Regions from separate parts of the Rhizobium sp. 10PS4 genome, predicted to be linked through region 2. Evidence: riboswitches for the same ligand, from Rfam matches in the RefSeq annotation. Region 2 holds a riboswitch; the other holds the start of a gene.

Region 1 (3,733 bases), on a different contig from region 2:
GCGCAGCGGCCGGGCGTCGCGCCGAAATAGGACGAATAAAGCAGATAGCTGTCGAAATCGTCGAAGCCAAGCTGCAGCGGCGCATCATGTCCCTCGAGACGCAGATCCTGGATGACCGCGCCCCAGCTGATGATCTTGGCCGTCAGCCCGCCGCCCTTGATCTCGACGCGATAGACGGTCTCGCCCGCCTGCGTCTGCCCGAAAACGTCCCGCTCCAACTTATCCGACATGATCGACCGTCCATTCTATCTCTTCTGCAAATTCCTCAATTCGGAATCGATTTGAGGAATTTGCAGCGATTCAAACTGTGCATTGCACGTCCGGCGAAGACGCGCGGTGTGGTAGGCTTCAGGACAGGAACCTGCCCGCATTTGCTTCGATCCGCAACCGGCGGATCAGAAAGAAAAGCCGCAGCAGTGACGCGGCGGCATAGGCTCGCGGCGCGATCGTCAACGATCAGAGATCGGTGCCGATCTCTTCCACATCAAAGGGCGTCGTCTGGTAGATTTCGTTGATCCAGTTGCCGAACAACAGATGTGCATGGCTGCGCCAGCGGTTCTGCGGCGCAAGCGCCGGATCGTTATGCGGGAAGTAATTGTGCGGCATCTTGATTGGCACGCCGGCATTGACGTCGCGGAAATACTCGTCGGAAAGCGAGGTGGAATCATATTCGACATGGTTGAACATGTAGAGCCGCCGGCCTCTCTTCTCGTGCACGAGGCAGACGCCCATTTCGCTGGACTCCATCAGGATCTCCAGGCTTTCGGATTTCTCGATGTCAGTGCGGCGCACTTCGGTCCAGCGCGACACCGGCACTTCGAAATTGTCGGAAAAGCCGTTGAGATAGATGGAGGACGGCTTGAGGTTCCGGTGACGGTAGACGCCGAAGGCCTTCTCCTTCAGCTCGTATTTCGGAACGCCGTGAAAATGATAGACCGCCGCCATCGCGCCCCAGCAGACGTTCATCGTCGAATGGACATTTGTTTCCGTCCAGTCGAGAATCTCCTGCATCTCCGGCCAATAGGTGACGTCCTCATAGGGCAAAAGCTCGATCGGCGCCCCGGTGATGATGAAGCCGTCGAACTTGCGGTGCTTTACCTCTTCCCAAGTCTGGTAGAAGGCAAGCAGATGATCCTCGGACGTATTCTTCGCCTTGTGGCCGCCGATGCGGATAAGCGACAGTTCCACCTGCAGCGGCGAGGCGCCGACGAGACGGGCCATCTGCAGTTCGGTCTTGATCTTGTTCGGCATGAGGTTCAGCAGCCCGATCTGCAACGGTCGGATATCCTGACGGATCGCCAACGTCTCGGTCATCACCCGCACACCCTCCTGAACCAGGGTTTCGAAGGCGGGCAGCGTATCGGGGATCTTGATGGGCATTGCGGTCACTCGATCAAAAACAAAAACCGGCGGCGACAAAAATCGCTACCGGTCCGCACGCGGCCCTTTAGCGACTTTTTTAACGTGGCTGCAAGCCGGCCGGCCAAATCACCACGGAGGCCTTAATTAGACCCAGTCTGATTGCGAATCAACTGGCGAATGCATGCAGGAGAGACTCATGCAAGCATCATCACACTTTAATGACTGATAGAATCTGTTGATAGACCGGTAACGCCACCATGTTATTTATAGGGGCATGGGCGATTTGGAAAAGCGTAATGGCAGATAAGATCGAGAGGAGGCCGGGCATCCGGAGGCAGGATAGGGTAGGGTATGATCTCAGCCTGACATATCGCCTCGGCGTCATGTTCTCAGCATTCTGGAATTCGGAAGTGCGTGGCAAGGTGCTGTTTCTGGCGACCGTGCTGATCCTCGTCATCCTGGCGACATCCTACGGCCAGGTCATTTTGAACGAGTGGAATGCTCCCTTCTATGATTCGCTGGAGCGCCGCGACCTCGGCGAATTCTTCCACCAGCTCGAAATCTTCGCGATGATCGCCGGCACGCTGCTGCTGCTCAACGTGCTGCAGGCTTGGCTGAACCAGATGACCGCGCTCTATATGCGCGAAGGCTTGTCGCGCGATCTGGTCGACCAGTGGCTGAAGCGCAAGCGAGCGCTGCGGCTCGCCTCCAGCGGCTTGATCGGCGTCAATCCAGACCAGCGTCTGCACGAGGATTCCCGCAACCTTGCCGAAAGCACGACAGGACTGGTTCTCGGCCTGCTGCAGTCGACCATTCTTCTTGTGAGCTTCATCGGCGTGCTCTGGGAACTTTCCAGCGGCTTCATTTTCCGCATCAGCGGCCATAGCTTCTCCATTCCAGGCTACATGGTCTGGGCGGCGATTTTCTATGCCGCTTCCGCCTCAGTGCTGAGCCAGGTCGTCGGCCGCAAGCTGGTGAAGCTCAATGCCGATCGTTTTTCGAAAGAGGCCGAGCTTCGCTTCACGCTGATGCACGCCAACGAAAACATGCCGGCAATTACCGTCGCCCGCGGCGAGGAGAACGAGCGTCGGCGCATCAACACCGATATCAGCTCGGTCCTGACAGTCGTCAAGCGGCTTGCCATGGCCAATACCAATCTCACCTGGGTCTCGGCCGGCTATGGCTGGCTGGTGATCGTCATCCCGATCATCGTTGCCGCCCCCGCCTATTTCTCCGGCGGTCTCACCCTCGGCCAGCTGATGATGTCCGTCGGTGCCTTCAACCAGGTCAACACGGCGCTGCGCTGGTATGTGTCCAATTTCGGCCCGATCGCCGAATGGCGCGCCACACTGATGCGCGTCACCGATTTCCGCCAGGCGCTGGTCGAGATGGAAGAGGACTTCGACCTGAAGGACAGCATCGCCTATGAAAACGCCGCGCCCGACACGCTGACGCTGAAGGACGTGGTGATCGTCGCCAAGATCGGCGAAGACATCGAGGAATGCGGCGGTTTCCGCCTGCGTGAAACCGATGTCGTGATCAAGGCCGGCGAAAAAATCATGATCAACGGCGATCACAGCGTCAATCGCAAGCTGCTCTTCCAGGCGATGGCCGGCCTCTGGCCGTGCGGCAGCGGCACGATAGGCCTGCCGCCGATCGACGACATGCTCTTCGTTCCGCAGGTTGCCTATGTTCCCGGCGGCACGCTGCGCGAGGCGCTGGCCTTCCCCGAACGTCCCGAAGCCTACGAGAAAGCCGACGTCGAGGCGGCCCTCGACAAGGTTGGTCTCCATTCGCTGATCGCAAGGCTCGAAACCCGCGCCCGCTGGGACAAGCTGCTCGACAGCGACCAGCAGAAAGCGATCGGATTTGCCCGGCTGCTTCTCGTGCGCCCGCGCTGGATCATCTTCGACGAAGTGCTGGAAGGCATGGAGCCGGAATTTCAGGAAACAATGGCCAAACTGCTCACCTCGATGCCCGAAAGCGGCATGATCTATATCGGCCGCTCCGAGGCCTATCTCGAGGTGCTGAAGCCGCGCGTGCTGCATCTGCAGGCGCTGCCGTCAAAATCCGAGGAACAGCCATCTGTCGTCCAGACCGGCGCCAGCGCCAGTGCCGGCGCTGCCGCCATGCCCGCGCCGGCGCTTTGATGCCGCGCATCCGTTACATCGGCGGTATGACGCCGTTGAGACCGACGGCGATCTGGCTGGCCGAGATGCTGCCATCCGCCGCCGTCTCGCCGGTGACGACGACGCCGGCGCCGGGCTTCAGATCATCCTTGGTCGCAGGCGCCAACGTCACGATCGGCGTGCCATCGGCAATCGAGATGGTCTTTTCCTTGCCCTGATAGGTCAGCGTGATCGTGTGGCCG
Region 2 (3,733 bases):
GCATTCGTATCGTGCGCCCTATCCGGCAAGGCACAGAGTGATATTATTCGCGGCATTGGGAGGGATGGATATGAAACCTGCAATCATCGGCCTCGTCGGCACGCTCGTTCTGACGGGATGCAGCACCGTCGGCTACAGCGGACCGGGCCTCGAACCCATCCCCGGAAGCATTACCTATAGCGGCCAGCCGCGCACCAAACTCACCAAATCACCGCCCGGCTCAGCCTTCCCGCATGATTTCATCGACCAGTACGGCCGGCAGGTGGAGGAAACCTACATCATCCAGCCCGACCGCAGCCTGATCATCGCGCACCGGCAATACAAGCCGATCCGGTTTTTTGGGGATTAGGTGCATCAGGCACGGCTTGCGGGAGCTGGAGCGGGTGAAGGGAATCGAACCCTCGTATTCAGCTTGGGAAGCTGCTGCTCTACCATTGAGCTACACCCGCGATGAAGCGAGATTTCCAACAGATGGGGGCGGCTGTCAAGTCGCAACCCTTCAGGCCAGCTTCAGATACGGAAGTGCTTCGAGAGTTTCAGGCCCTGGGCCTGGTAGTTCGAGCCGAGGCCGGAGCCGTAGAGGCTGGCGGGCCTTTCCTGCATATGCTCGTAGACGAGGCGACCGACGATCTGGCCGTCTTCGAGGATGAAGGGCACTTCGTGGCTGCGCACTTCGAGCACGGCGCGGCTGCCGCGCCCGCCGGCAGGCGCATGGCCGAAGCCCGGATCGAAGAAGCCGGCATAGTGGACGCGGAATTCGCCGACCAGCGGATCGAAGGGGGTCATCTCGGCGGCATAATCCGGCGGCACGTGCACGGCCTCACGCGAGACGAGGATATAGAACTCGTCGGGATCGAGGATCAGCTCGTTGCGGCCGCGGCTGTGGAGCGGTTCCCAGAAATCGAAGAGGTCGTGCTCGGCCTTCTTGTCGACATCGACGACGGCGGTGTGATGTTTGCCGCGATAGCCGATCAGGCCGTCCTTGTCTCCGGCAAGGTCGATCGACAGCGCGATGCCGCCGCCCGAAACATTCGGCAGCTTGCTGGCGACCAGCGTTTCGCTTTCATGCAGCTTCAACAGTTCCGGCTCGCCGAGCAGGGCCTGGCCAACGCGGAAACGGATCTGCGACAGGCGCGAGCCGCGGCGCACGACGATCGGGAAGGTGCGCGGGCTGATTTCGAGATAGAGCGGGCCGGAATAGCCTGATGGGATCTTGTCGAATTCCTGGGCGTAATCGGTGATGACGCGGGTGAAGATATCCAGGCGCCCGGTCGAGCTTTTCGGGTTGGCCGAGGCCGACATGTCGGCCGGCAGCGCCAGGCTCTCCATCAGCGGCACGATGTAGACGCAGCCGGTTTCGAGCACCGCCCCCTCGGAGAGGTCGATCACGTGCAGGCTCAGCCGGTCGAGCTTGTCTGACACCAGATGCGAGGGGCCTGGCATGAAGCTGGCACGCACGCGAAACGCCTTGCCGCCCAAGCGCAGGTCAAGGCTTGCCGGCTGGATCTGGTCGCGGTCCAGCTCCCGTTCGGAGATCAGACGCCCCGTTTCGAACAGCGCGGAGATCGCGCGATCCGCCAGAATTCCCGTTTCGCGAGCCATCATGCCTCATCCATCATTTGCCGCCGACAAAACCAAACTCGGGGAATTGACGCAAGCAGCTAACAGCAGTATTGCAGAATTATCCCGTGGTGATTTGGCCGGTCGGCTTGCAGCCACGTTAAACAAGTGGCTAAAAAGACCGGGTTGAAACCGGTCTGCTTTTGCGACCGGTTTTTTTGTTATGTGAAGGTGATGGCATGAGCAAGACCTGGCGCCCGGCAACCCAACTCGTCCACGGTGGCACGCTGCGTTCGCAATATGGCGAGACGTCCGAGGCAATCTATCTCACCCAAGGCTTCGTCTACGAGACGTCGGAGGCGGCCGAAGCCCGCTTCAAGGGCGAGACGGAGGGCTTCATCTACGCCCGCTACGGCAGCCCCACCAACGACATGTTCGAAAAGCGCATGTGCATGCTCGAAGGCGCCGAAGACGCCCGCGCCACCGCTTCCGGCATGGCCGCCGTCACCGCGGCGATCCTCTGCCAGCTCAAGGCCGGCGACCATATCGTCGCTGCGCGTGCTCTGTTCGGTTCCTGCCGCTGGGTCGTCGAGACGCTGGCGCCGAAATACGGCATCGACTGCACGCTGATCGACGGCCGGGATCTGGCGAGCTGGGAAAAGGCGATCACGCCGAAGACCAAGGTGTTCTTCCTGGAAAGCCCGACCAATCCGACGCTCGAAGTGATCGATATTGCAGGCGTCGCCAAGCTCGCCAACCAGATCGGCGCCAAGGTCGTCGTCGACAACGTCTTCGCCACCCCGCTCTTCCAGAAACCTTTGGAACTCGGCGCCCATATCGTCGTCTATTCCGCCACCAAGCATATTGACGGCCAGGGCCGCTGCCTCGGCGGCGTCGTGCTTTCCGACAAGGAATGGATCGACGAGAACCTGCACGACTATTTCCGCCATACCGGCCCGGCGATGTCGCCGTTCAACGCCTGGACTTTGCTGAAGGGCATTGAGACGCTGCCGCTGCGCGTGCGCCAGCAGACCGAAAATGCCGCAAAGATCGCCGATTTCCTGGCCGAGCAGGGCAAGGTCGCCAAGGTGATCTATCCCGGCCGCAAGGACCACCCGCAGGCCGATATCATCGCCAAGCAGATGACCGGCGGCTCGACGCTGGTCGCCTTCGAGCTGAAGGGCGGCAAGGATGCGGCCTTTGCGCTGCAGAACGCGCTCGAGATCATCAAGATCTCCAACAATCTCGGCGACAGCAAGAGCCTGATCACCCATCCGGCAACGACGACGCACAAGAACCTGACGGAGGAGGCGCGCGCCGAACTCGGCATTTCTCCGGGCACGGTCCGCCTTTCGGCCGGCATCGAGGATACCGACGACCTGATCGAGGATTTCGCGAAGGCGCTTGCCAAGGTCTCGGCCTGATCCAGATCCAGAGATAAGGCGGCCGGACCTGGAGTTCGGCCGTGCCGGATCTCACCAAGGTGAGACGGGGGAACAAGTTCGTCCTCCGCGGCGTTCCGAAACGGAATTAACACTGACAATTAGGCTTAACGATCGAAAACCCTTCGGATCACAGCCATTTCAGCGATGATAATTGTTCCGTTTCTTGACGGACAGGGCCTCTTATAAGATACGGGTAACATATCTTGACTAAGGTGCAAGGCATGTATCGCGCCCTCACAAGAGAGATCGAAGTAGTCGTCGAGCCGTTCTATCTGGAGGAGCAATCCGATCCGGAAGACGATCGCTATGTCTGGGGTTACCGGATTGTCATCAGCAACAATTCGAGCATAGCCGTTCGGCTGGTCAATCGTTACTGGAACATCACCGACCAGAACGGTCAGGTGGACGAGGTGACCGGTCCCGGCGTCGTCGGCGAGCAACCGCGCCTTAGCCCCGGCGACACCTACGAATATTCCTCCGGCTGCCCGCTCGACACGCCCTCAGGGTTGATGTTCGGCCATTACCAGATGGAAACGGACGAAGGCGAGATGTTCGATGTCGACATCCCCGCTTTCTCGCTGGATTCGCCTGGGCTGCTGCGCGTGCTCAATTGAGCGCGTAGCGCCGACGTTGATATGCTTGCCGCAAGACTACGCGCGGCCGTGGATCTTCGGGTTGCCCAGTCATCAATCTACTAAAGCTCAAAAGGATCCGACGCCTGGGTGCCT

The links. A riboswitch is a leader RNA that binds a small molecule or an ion and turns the genes downstream of it on or off. The one in region 2 is predicted to bind S-adenosylmethionine.
Region 1: it holds a riboswitch for S-adenosylmethionine, as region 2 does, so the genes downstream of both, metA (homoserine O-acetyltransferase MetA) here and RWJ89_RS15670 (O-succinylhomoserine sulfhydrylase) in region 2, are expected to answer to the same signal.

Annotation. Positions count from the first base shown of each region.
Region 1 is NZ_JAWDIW010000009.1:202,352-206,084, reverse strand. Features, by position in the region: gene RWJ89_RS18795 (aldose epimerase family protein) at 1-230, opposite strand, end outside; gene metA (homoserine O-acetyltransferase MetA) at 457-1,380, opposite strand; SAM riboswitch at 1,428-1,505, opposite strand; gene RWJ89_RS18785 (ABC transporter ATP-binding protein/permease) at 1,620-3,512, shown strand; gene RWJ89_RS18780 (hypothetical protein) at 3,526-3,733, opposite strand, start outside.
Region 2 is NZ_JAWDIW010000007.1:230,566-234,298, forward strand. Features, by position in the region: gene RWJ89_RS15655 (hypothetical protein) at 71-349, shown strand; tRNA gene RWJ89_RS15660 (tRNA-Gly) at 376-449, opposite strand; gene RWJ89_RS15665 (2'-deoxycytidine 5'-triphosphate deaminase) at 511-1,605, opposite strand; SAM riboswitch at 1,679-1,757, shown strand; gene RWJ89_RS15670 (O-succinylhomoserine sulfhydrylase) at 1,800-2,984, shown strand; gene apaG (Co2+/Mg2+ efflux protein ApaG) at 3,227-3,619, shown strand; gene RWJ89_RS15680 (hypothetical protein) at 3,700-3,733, opposite strand, start outside.